2 linked regions of the Oligoflexus sp. genome follow. The protein of the gene in region 1 binds, or shares a complex with, the protein of each later gene. Links are inferred from orthologs where the notes say so. Each region holds a gene or a part of one and is shown on either strand. Other genes may lie near its edges.

Evidence for each region. The genes of interacting proteins can lie anywhere in the genome.
Region 2: the proteins of VFO10_RS07020 (region 1) and dapF are in contact, whole or in part, in a solved structure (PDB 5YGU), measured with the Escherichia coli proteins. The link is inferred for Oligoflexus sp. from one-to-one orthologs.

The regions. Positions count from the first base shown.
Region 1 is NZ_DASTAT010000033.1:9,063-16,674, reverse strand. Bases 2,831-5,686 are described here. They hold VFO10_RS07020 (NUDIX domain-containing protein), read left to right. Parts: upstream 2,831-3,961; coding sequence 3,962-4,411; downstream 4,412-5,686. Other genes in these bases: VFO10_RS07005 (response regulator), read right to left, coding at 5,597-5,686; VFO10_RS07010 (helical backbone metal receptor), read left to right, coding at 4,861-5,622; VFO10_RS07015 (hypothetical protein), read left to right, coding at 4,427-4,864; VFO10_RS07025 (hypothetical protein), read right to left, coding at 3,230-3,844; VFO10_RS07030 (cyclic nucleotide-binding domain-containing protein), read right to left, coding at 2,831-3,148. Outside these bases: VFO10_RS07035 (thiolase family protein), read left to right, coding at 1-1,084; more of VFO10_RS07030, read right to left, coding at 1,385-2,830; more of VFO10_RS07005, read right to left, coding at 5,687-6,133; VFO10_RS07000 (tetratricopeptide repeat protein), read right to left, coding at 6,234-7,388; VFO10_RS06995 (hypothetical protein), read right to left, coding at 7,388-7,612. UniProt on the Escherichia coli protein: Master regulator of 5'-end-dependent mRNA decay.
Region 2 is NZ_DASTAT010000140.1:35-3,659, forward strand. What follows is about bases 10-2,979. They hold dapF (diaminopimelate epimerase), read right to left. Parts: upstream 1,985-2,979; coding sequence 1,034-1,984; downstream 10-1,033. Other genes in these bases: VFO10_RS29030 (lysophospholipid acyltransferase family protein), read right to left, coding at 291-1,022; VFO10_RS29040 (response regulator transcription factor), read right to left, coding at 1,984-2,715; VFO10_RS29045 (HAMP domain-containing sensor histidine kinase), read right to left, coding at 2,789-2,979. In the rest of the region: more of VFO10_RS29045, read right to left, coding at 2,980-3,625. UniProt on the Escherichia coli protein: Involved in the succinylase branch of the L-lysine biosynthesis and in the biosynthesis of the pentapeptide incorporated in the peptidoglycan moiety. Catalyzes the stereoinversion of LL-2,6-diaminopimelate (L,L-DAP) to meso-diaminopimelate (meso-DAP).

The sequences.
Region 1 (7,612 bases):
TGCTCTGGTCGCTGATGCCATGAAGAAATTGAAGTTCACCGGCGCGGAAGTCGATGAAATTATCATGGGAAATGTTTTGACGGCTGGTGTTGGCCAGGCGCCCGCGCGGCAAGCAGCGCTGTACGGTGGCCTCCCGCATTCGGTGTGCGCGACCACGATCGGTCGTGTGTGCGGCAGCGGTATTAAAGCGGTCATGCTGGCTGATCAAGCGATTCGTCTTGGTGATGCGAATATTATTTTCGCCGGTGGTCAGGAAAACATGAGCCTCGCGCCGCATCTTCTGATGAATTCCCGCACCGGCTATCGCTATGGTTCGATCGAAGCCAAGGATTCGATGCAGTGGGATGGCCTTTGGGATCCTTATAATAATACAGCGATGGGCAACTGCGGCGAGATCTGCGCCAAGGAATATGGTTTCACTCGCGAGATGCAGGATGCCTTTGCGCTGCAGAGTTATCAAAGGGCGCGCAAAGCCGTCGAATCGGGTGTTTTCGCCGAGGAAATCGTCTCGGTGCAGGTCGCCGATCGCAAAGGCACCAAGGCCTTCGAACTCGATGAAGAGCCTTTTGCCGCTGACCTCGATCGCATCGGTTCGTTGCGTCCCGCCTTCGAAAAGGATGGAACGATCACTGCGGCCAATGCATCTTCGATCAATGATGGTGCGGCCTTGCTCGTTCTGACGTCGGAAGAGGCGGCGCTGAAGCATGATCTGAAACCCCTGGCGCGTATCGTGTCCCAAGCGTCCTATGCCCAGGATCCTGCGCATTTCACGACGGCACCGATTGGTTGTATTCGTCGCCTCTTGGATAAGACGAATCTGAAAGCCAAGGATATTGATATCTTTGAAATCAACGAGGCCTTCGCCGTGGTCGCCATGGCGGCGATTCGCGATCTTGATCTCGATCCAGCGAACGTCAATCCCCTGGGTGGTGCGGTGTCCCTGGGTCATCCCATTGGAGCATCGGGCGCGCGGATTATGGTCACTCTTTTGAATGGATTGAAACAACGGGGTGGCAAACGTGGTTTGGCGACGCTTTGTATCGGTGGCGGTGAAGCGAGCGGGGTGATCGTGGAGTTGGTGTGACCCAACTCCAGGCACGGAGGGTCGGAATCAGTTCGACCCTGTTTTCCGGCGAGCGGTGCTCTTGCCTTCAAGCCAGGTGGCAACGTCAAGAGCCCGTTTCGAGTTTAACTCTTTGATACGATTAACAAAAATCGTACAGCAAGCCTTGCAGCGAAGATCCGGGTTGTCCTTGCCATCATACTTGGGGTGACACATGCACACGATCTTTTCCATAGCGATTCCCTTCCATTAGAGCAGCAGCAGATCAGCTTCAAGTTCAGTCATGTCTTATTTAGCAGGGAATATGCCATAGGGAAGATTTCAGGAGGCCACGCGATTGGTCTTTTGATTCTGGTCATTTACCAGCTTCATGACAAGGCGCATGGCGTAGCGTTTGTATAGTTTTCTGGCGATCGCTCCATTTTTATCCATCAGCATCTCGAAATCCGCGCGCTTGATCCAGCCCACCTGAACGGTGCTCTGGGCCACGAATTTAACGCGGGACGCCTGGTCCATCAGAAGCCAAAGTTCGCCAAAGGTATCGGATTCTTCCAGCTTATCGGCCTCGAATTCATTGCCGCTGGCATCGCGTTTCCAGACGCTTATGGTGCCGCGCAGAAGGAAGTAGATACCGATCGGCTCGTGATCGAATTCCAAAATAACCGAGCCTTTGGGATATTCACGCGCCTTGCATATATCCTGCAAAAGCTCCTGCTCGGGTGTGCTGAGGTCCACTAAAAATTCCGCCTGCAGAAAAGCATCCCAATTGTAGGCCCTGTCCGGACCTGCTTTTACTGGCGGCTTGGGCGGGTCCACCATGGCTGTTTGTTTCAAATAGGCGTCGGTCGGTGACGGAACCTGAGGCTGCGCCTGATTCAGACCCTTAAGTTCCATACGCGCATGCACATCAGCATGAACGAGAGCGTCGGTGGACGTATCCTGAATGGAAAAAGGATTGCTCGGTTTCGGCGGCGCCTTGGGCTTGGCCGGCTCGGGTGGCTTGCTCGGACTTTGTGCGGCCGCGGCGGCCTTGCTGTTGGTGATATTGCGTGTCCCGCGCTGGGTGGACATGATCTGCATTTCCGTGGCCTTGGTCTTATTCATGGCCCTTTCAAAGCAATAAGCCGCGCGCTCGAAGAGTTCGCCCTTTTCGAAGGACTCGCCGGCCTTGTCGAATTCCGCCATGCGCTCATAGACCATTCCGCTGTATTCATAGGCTCCGACGTTGCTGAAGAGCGCTCCGAGCAGAAGGTTCTCATCGCGGGAAAAGTCCTTATAGGAGATCAGTTCGGGACCTATGTCGCTCGTGTTCCTCAGATAAGCAGCACTCGCGGAGGCGAGATTGTTATTGCGAATGAGTTCAACCATCAGCTTGACCATGCGTTTTCGGGCGACGAGGATGTCCGCGAGGCGGGTGTCGACTTTCTCCTCGATCAGCTTCCGCATGATGAAACTCAATTCCTCTTCCGAGAAATCAATCTTGTCGATATCGGGGTGGCTATCCACAAGGTGAATATACTGATCGAGGGCGCGATCGAATTCCTTCACGCGCAGGAAAAGTCGCGCGGCATCGTGATGCTTGCCGAGTTCCAGATAGCATTCGGCGGCTTCCAGCGTCGCACCGGCTTCGACGAAATAGGGAATGGCCGTCGGAAGATCGCCGAGCTCACGCGCGCATTTTCCCACTTCCAAAGGCATGTTGGCTTTTTTATAGCAGTCCATGGCCTCTTTCCACATTCCATAGCGGGCCAGCATGAAACCGGCCCGGTTCGGTCTTTGAATGCGGATCAGCACATCAGCCGCTTCCTTGATCAGGCCGGCTTTTTCGAGGATATTGATGGATTCCCGCAGCATCCCGAGCTGCTCCAGGATCTTGGCGCAACCGCGAAAGTTGCCCTCCTGATAAAGTTTTTGAGCGTATTTATAGGCGCGCTTTTCCGCACGCGACAGCCGACGGCGGTCGGACTTCCGCTTCTTCTGATCGCGCCGGGCACGACCGGCAAGGTTTGAATTAATAAGCTGCCAGGCCAGGTACAGAATACCCAGAAGTATTACCAAGGCGGCTATGAGAGTGGTCGCCCGCATGAATAAAAATTCCTCCGCGCTTTCATCCGTATCGGACAAATGCGGAAGAATTTAAGACAATTCAGGAAGCGAAAAGAAGGCTCAGAGACGGTAGCCGAGCCAGATCTGGGTGTAGGAATCTTTGACAAGACGGCTGATTTCCTCGCCATCTTCGAGGGTTGTCTGAACCCCTGGGGAATAGGTTTGGGTAATCTTCAGGTGCATGCCTGCTCCCAATTGTATGATTGTCCCGAAACCATAGTTGGGGATGGGGAACATCGTCTGCCGGCTGACGATACGGCTGCCCATGAACTGAATTTCGTTGAAGTAATCGCGTCGCGCCACACCGCCAAAGACCATCGGTGATATCACGCCGTTATAGGGGATGATGGTCAGATCCATGGAATTGGTGGTGCTGATGCCATTGTCCTCGAAAGGCAGGTATTCCAGGGCTTTGGTTTCGGCGTTTTCCGCGCGCTTCAGACCGACCTTGTTATCGAACGAGCGCCTATGGGTCAGGCCCAGCTGAAAATGATCGCCGAGCCCAAGGGAAACGTTGGCGCTGATGGAATTGCTTTTATAGCGTTCCAGGGCCGCATTGGATACCTCCGACGAACCCGATAGACTGATGTTCATAGCCGCTTTTGCCTGTGTGCCTGCCAGCAGAGCCAGGAGGCCGGATACGAAAAGGCCTGTGAGTTTCTTCAGACCACTCATTGTTGTCTCCTGTTTTCCAGGTCACAAATTTCTGATAAGCTCGCCCACGTAATGAGTGTAACACGGACTTCTGAGTTCGTAAGGGTCGTCAAACAATTGGCGCTCAAGGAGAGCAAGATGACAAAGCCCTACAGAGATTGTGTGGTGGCCGTGATAAGAAATCAAGACGGTCTGGTTCTGGCCGGTGAGCGCTCCGATGCGAAAGGCGCCTGGCAATTGCCCCAGGGAGGCGTCGACGACGGAGAATCGGCAGACCAGGCTCTGTTTCGCGAACTGCGGGAAGAGATCGGCACCGATCGTTTGAAGGTCATCCATAAACTCGCCGAGCAGATTCGCTATGAATTCCCGCCCGAGATGGACAGCGGACCAGCCCGCAAATATCGCGGCCAGCAGCAGACCTGGTATCTGCTGGAGCTTTTGCCCGATGGCGCGCCCAATCTGGAAATCGCGGATGGCGAATTTCGGGATATTAAATGGATGCAGCCTGACCTTCTGGTGCGGGGTATAGTAACCTGGAAACAGGCCGCGTATCGCACCGGCCTCAAAGCTATGGGTTTACTCTCCTAAGTCAGGAGCCTCGGCATGTCGCGTCTTTCCATTCTGAATATGGCCCTTGGTTTCTTCGTCCTTTTCTTCGCGGCCTGCGCCGGGGCTTTCGTTTCCTTCGACATGACGCAAGCCTTCCTGCATGATCTGAAACAACTGGATACCTGGGAGATGACTCTCCTGCAGAGTTCGCATGGACACAGCAATCTCTTCGGACTTCTGCATATCGCCCTGGGCTTGACGCTGCCCTATTCGCCGCTCACCCTGCGCTGGAAGGAGCTGCAGACTGCTGGTCTTTTCGGTGGCGTGCTGGCCATGGGACCCGGCATGATCATGCGGGCCTTTGCGGGTCCCAGCGATTCGTTTGATGCGCTGGGTCTGACGATCGGTGTGGGCCTTTCGATGGCTCTGGTGAGTCTTGGAACGCATTCCGCAGCTCTTTTTTATAAGCTCATGCGGCGGCAGAGCGTATGAATCGCCGGATCATCAGCCTTGTCCCGAGTCTGAGTGAAACCCTTTGCGATGTGGGACTGCGGGATCAGCTGATCGGCTGCACGAACTTTTGTGTCGAGCCGCGGGATCTTCATCGCACGGCCACACGGGTTGGCGGCACGAAAGATTTTGATGTGTCTTTGATTCGTTCTTTAAGGCCCACGCATATCCTTTGCAACCAGGAGGAAAATCCACGCGAGCCCATACTGGAGCTGGCGCGGGAGATTCCGACCCTTGTGACCTTTCCCAAGGGGCCCGAGGATGTGCCGGGCATGCTGCGGGATATCGGGCGCTTTTTGGAATGCGAGACGGAGAAGGAAGCAGCGGCCATTGAAAGCCTTCTGAAGGCCCAGAAGCGTCAGCCTTCACGGCGCTTTCTTTATCTGATCTGGCAGAACCCTTATATGATAGCCGGGCCTGACTGCTATATTTCACGGACTCTGGAAAGCCTGGGCTGGGTGAACGCCTATGAGGGCGGGGAGCGCTATCCTGCTCTTGATATCGAAGCCATGGCCGCCTGCCATGCGGATATCATCCTGATGAGCAGCGAGCCCTATCCCTTCCGCCGACGGGATGCGGAAAGGCTCAAGGCCCAGTGGCCTTTGGCCCCGCGCCTTGCTCGAATCGATGGTCAGATGCTGTCATGGTTTGGTACGCGAACACGGGTGGCACTGGAGCAGCTCGGCAAAGAGGAAGCGGTCTGGCTCAAGGAGTTCAGCCCGCCTTCAGCGAATCCATGATCTGCTGAGCCTTCACGCGATCATCTTCATTTTTGATGAAGCGGAACTGACGTTTGCCCTGGATAAGCTCCAGAAATTTCTTCTTATCCCCGACGATGGTCAAAAGCTCTTTATACTTGTCGCGCACCTGCATGCCGCGATCAATGAAGTCATGCAGCTCGTCGATCGAGAAGGGTTTTTTCAGATAGCCATCCGCCTTGGAATCCACGGCCATGAGCTGATCTTCGTCCAGAAGCGCGCCGCTGATCAGGAACACAGGGATGGAAGGATCATGGTTCTTCACCTTCTTCATCAGCTGAATGCCGTCCATGCGAGGCATCTTGATATCGCTGATGACAAGGTCGATTTCCTTGTCCTTCAAAGTGTCGATAGCCTCCTGCGCGTTCTTGACGACAATCACGCGCGAGAAAAACTTATTCAGGTGAATCTTGAAAAATTTAAGCAGCGTGTCATCGTCGTCGACCACGAGGATATAGGATGAACGATTGTAGACACGATCCTGAATAGTCATAAAGGCTCCTACCTAAGAACACAAGAGGATCGTTTTTTCTATCGGCAGCCGGGGACAGAAGTTAAGAATTCCCCATGCGCATACCCGAAAACGGTCCCTCTCACTGCTCGTACAAGCGGCTGTCACGTATGGCTTCGATCTGGACTTTTGCCATATTCTTAAGCCCCGAATATTTTTCGTCGGCCTGCAGAACATCATAGAAGAGCTGAAGGGCGCCCGTCCGGTCCTTGTAATCATCGCTCAGCACGACGGCCAGGTGATAGCGGGCAAAGGCATTCTGGGGATCCAGCTCGACCGCTTTCTCCAAAGCAAGCTTCGCATGGCTGATGCGTCCTGTGCGTTTCATCAAAAGGCCGAGGGCGATCTGAACTTCGCTATTCAAAGGCTCCAGGGTCGTGGCCCGCTGCAGATCGTTTTCCGCGATCGCATACTCACGTCTTTGAATGGCGAGGTTTGCACGGTTGATAAGGGCCGGCACATAGTCTGGATTCTGCGCGAGAGTTTTTTGCAGCCAGGCCTTGCAGTCATCCAGACGATTTCTGCGCAGGGCGATGACGGCCAGGATATTGGTCAGACGCGGTTCATCCGGGCCTTTATCGAGGCCTCGTTTGGCAATGAATTCAGCTACATCCAGCTTCTCCTGCTCCAGATAGGACTGGGCCAGGGCCCCATAGGCGGGCAGGAAGGTGGGGTCGCGCTCCATCAATTCGGTGAGGATCTCGTGACCTTTCTTGCGGTTTTGACTTTGGATATAAGTCAGAGCCAGCGCATAGCGATAACGAAAGGTCTGATCCAGTGGCGGCTTTTCCATGCCGCCGAGGATTTTGCGAATGGACGTCAGATAGTCGAAGGCGCGCTCAACATTATTTTCGGCCAGATAAAGATGAGTCAGCTCCAGCTGGGCATCGAGCTGATCGGCATCATCGCGCAGTACGCTTTCATAAATGCGGCGGGCCTCCTGACGGCGACCGAGGGCCATGACATTGCGTGCCTGGCGAAGGCGATCGGCGATCGTAACCGGCGGTGCGGCTTCCACGGCGGTGGCAATGGCCTTTTGATCCTGGGCCGTTGGGGCTTTTTTGTAAAATCGCTGCCAATTGAAAATCTGCTGCGGATCAAGGGACTCAGGCTTTTGGGTCATGCTCAGGACATTGGGGTTGGATGGAGGAAGATTCACATCCAAAGTATTCTTGTCGTCTTCCGTGGCACAGCCGACCAGAGTCCAGGCCAGGGTCAAACTTAATAATGCACGCATCAGTGACTCCACATGTAAGGTGTGGACGTTCCAACCGAAGCAGGAACTTCGGTTTTCTCTTCCGTTTTGGGACCACCTGGGGCCATGCCGGACAGCTTCATGGCGGATTTTTCGATCCAGATGCTGTCTTTAAAGCGATGAGGCTCCTTATTGCGAGCCAGAAGGTTCTGACTGAAGTACTCCTGGGCCAGGCTTTGCCAGCGCTGCGCCTGATCCTGAAGCGA
Region 2 (3,625 bases), on another replicon or contig:
CACCATCAGGCAGACGAAGACCGAGCCTATTGAGTTCATCCTTTTCGGCTTCCACAAAAACGATTTTGGGTGCCAGACCCTTTTTAAGAAGACGTGCGCAGTGAGGCGTGCGATCGACAACACTGCCCATAAGCATGACGATGGCGTCGGCGGACTTCACGTCCTCATCATGACGAATGATAAGGTCGGCCGGCCATTGACGGCTCGGCGGATAGGCGAGCATCAGGACGGTGAATCCAGCCAGAACGCCGAGGAGAAAGGCACAAAATTTTTCCCAGAGACGACTCATATCAGAAGAGCGATTTCTGCGAAGGGACAAGGCCTTCTGCGATCATGGCGTTCATCTTTTCCATCAGTTTTTTATGATAATTGTAGAGCTGACGCTTAAAGCTCGCCGGATCATCCGACGCCTTGGGCGGATAGATAGGCTGGCTTAAAAAGTGCTCCAGTTTCACAGGCCGGGGAATGGCTGTGGGACCGAGCCCACGGGCCAGGAAGAAGGGCAGACGAAGCTTTTTGTAAACGAGCTTGGTCAGGGAATTTTCATAGACCTTATAGATGTCATCCGCGCGAGGACAGGCTGCCAGCACGATGGGAGCGCCAGTTTCCAGGGAAAGGCGCGCAAATCCACGACGCCGATTCCAAAGGATTTGATAGCGCTCTGTGTAAGGACGCAGGGATTCCCGCATGCCGCCGGGGGCAAGATAAATGATTTCACCGTTGCCAAGGAGACTGCTGGCCGCTTCCTGGGATCCCACGATGCCACCGAGCTTTTCCATGACCTCACCGAGACCCGGGAAGACATAAAACGCCCGATCAATCAGCGAACGTGGAATACGGCCGTTGTAACAGTAAACTGCAGCCATGAGCATCAGCATATCGTAGGTGGCGAGACTGTGATTACAGGCCACAATCACCGGACCACGCTTGGGAATATTTTCCAGACCATGCACCTCGTGCCGATGGTATGTCCTGAGAGCATTGACCATCGGCAGGAGTTTGAGCGCGAATTCTTCATCCATAGATTTGCCTGTTAAATGACGAGGCGACCACGATAGACCATTTGAGCCGGACCGGCAAGCGTGACGGAATCCGCGGTATTTTCCTGTTTAATATAAAGTCGGCCACCCGGCATATCAATTCCCAGCCAGTTGCGACGATCGGTCAGGCCCGAGGCAAAAGCCGAAGCCCCAATCGCCGAAGCTCCGCTGCCGCAGGCCTGGGTTTCCCCGGCTCCGCGCTCCCAGACGAAAACTTCATAGAGTTCATCAATCGGACGGCCCAGAACCTGTGATGAGATTCTGCGGTCTTCATCCTGCACCTTTTTACTGGCGCAAAGATGAACATTGATGCCATCCCAAAGAGTCGAAACTTGCAATGCGGGACCAACTTTTCGGATCATATCACGGTTCACAGAGTCGAGGAAGAAACAGAGATGGCGATTGCTGATGGACACAAGATGCCAATCTTTTGTTAATTCAGGCATGCCGAGTTCCTGCGCTTTGCGTGTGACGAAATCCTTCACCGCAGCGTAATCGGCATTCTCCTTGTTCACCTGCGGATGGCCCATTTCCACCGCCACCAAGGGCAGCTGGCCGGTGCGACTCGCAGCCAGGCGGCCAAGAAAACGAATATCCACGGCACTGCTTTCGAGCTGCAGCGGAATGGTGTCGGGGATATCGACCTTCTGATCGGCATGGAGATGATGGGTCAAAATACTAAGGGCGGCGCAGCGAATGCCGTTGCCACAGGTTTGGGCCAGCGAGCCATCGCTATTGATGATGGAAAGTTTGTGGGGCATCAGATCGCGCGCAGTTTTTGTATGCAAAACCAAAATGCCATCAGCGCCGATTCCGCTGCCATCACGCGCGCAAAGAGCGGGCGCTTGACGACGCAAGGAATCAAAGGTGATCTGGTCATGATTGAACCAGGTGAGAATAAAATCGTTTTTATTGCCATGCCATTTCTCGAATTCGAGTTCCATCAGCCGGATACCTCTTTGATGTCAGCACAGAATTTATAACCGCGTCCCCGCACGCTCTGCAAGATCTCGGGTTGCGAAGGGTCTTTTTCAAAGTATTTGCGCAGGCGCATGATGAAGTTATCGACCGTGCGCGTTTCCACATTGCCGTGCACGCCCCAGACGCGACCGAGCAGATGCTTTCTGCTCAGGACTTCCTGCGGATGCTCCAGGAATTCCGTGAGAACCTTGGCCTCAAGAGCGGTCAGGACAAAGCTTCCCTGGGGGCCTTTGAGTTCGAAGGTCTGCGGATTCCAGGTGACTTCACGAAATTGAATCAGCGCCGTTTGCTTGCCGGTCCGCAGGGGACTGAAGAGATCGCTGCGATCGGCCATCCGTTTCACCCGCAGAAAAAGTTCCTGCAGGCTGAAGGGTTTGGTCATGTAATCATCGGCCCCGGTTTCCAGGCCCTGCAGGACATCGTTTTCAGAGGCGCGCGCGGTCAGCATCAGAATGCCGGTGATTTTATCGCGCTCACGGATATAGCTGGCCACTTCGAAACCATTCATCTCGGGCAGCATCACATCCAGGATCACGAGCGCAAAGGGGCCTTCCTTGCTGTATTTTTCAACGGCCTCACGGCCATCCTTCGCCAGCGTGATCCGATAGCCTTCGGCCTGGAGATTCAGCTCCATATTGAAAGCGAGATGCGGTTCGTCTTCGACCAGAAGGATATGTTTTTGTCCCGTCATCATGCTGCTAAAGCGTCCTTTCGACGTATTAAACCCATACCCCATGTGCGCAGGGGTCCACCTTAATCCCTGCGAATCAGGAAGCCAAGATGCATTCGCGGGAGAGCGCAAAGGTAAAGCGCGATCCTTTGCTCACTCCTTCGCTTTGGACCCAAATGCGTCCACCCATGGAATTAACGATGGATTTGACAATGTAAAGTCCAAGTCCTGTCCCCGGGACGGCGGCCTTCTGCGCCCTGGGTGAGCGGTGGAACATGCGGAATATTTTTCGCTGTTCCGAGGACGTGAGGCCGATACCAGCATCTTCGACGCTGATCCAGAGCTCGTATTCCTGAATCGTGACCTGCACCCTGATCGGGGCCCCGGCCGGCGAATATTTCACGGCATTTTCCAAAAGGTTCCCGAGCACGATGCTCAGAGCCAGACGCGACGCGCCGATAACCAGATCGGGGCTGCAATCAATTTTCAACCTTTGCAGCAGGCTGTCATCCATATGACGTTGCTGCTCTGCGACATGTTGGATCAGCTCGCGCAGAGGAATCTCATCCTGCTGATTTTTGTAATCAATAATGCCGCGATCCAGGCGACCCGCGATCAGAATCCGTTCCACAAGCTGCGAAAGACGTTCCAAATCCTTCTCGACCATCGAGAAGATCTTGTCGCGGACAGCGGCCGGGAGTTGATGCCTCTGCAGCGTTTCAAAGCTCAGCTGAAGGCTCGAAAGAGGCGAGCGTAGCTCATGAGTCACGCTGGAGACAAAGGACTTCTGCTGGGAAATCAGGCTGCTTTGGATCTGCGTGAAAACAAAGAGCACAACCGTTCCCACCAAAAAGATGCCGAGGAGCACGCAGCCGATAACCAGCGTAAAAATACCCGTAGTCGGACTGATGGTGGAGGTCGAGCCGATGATGCT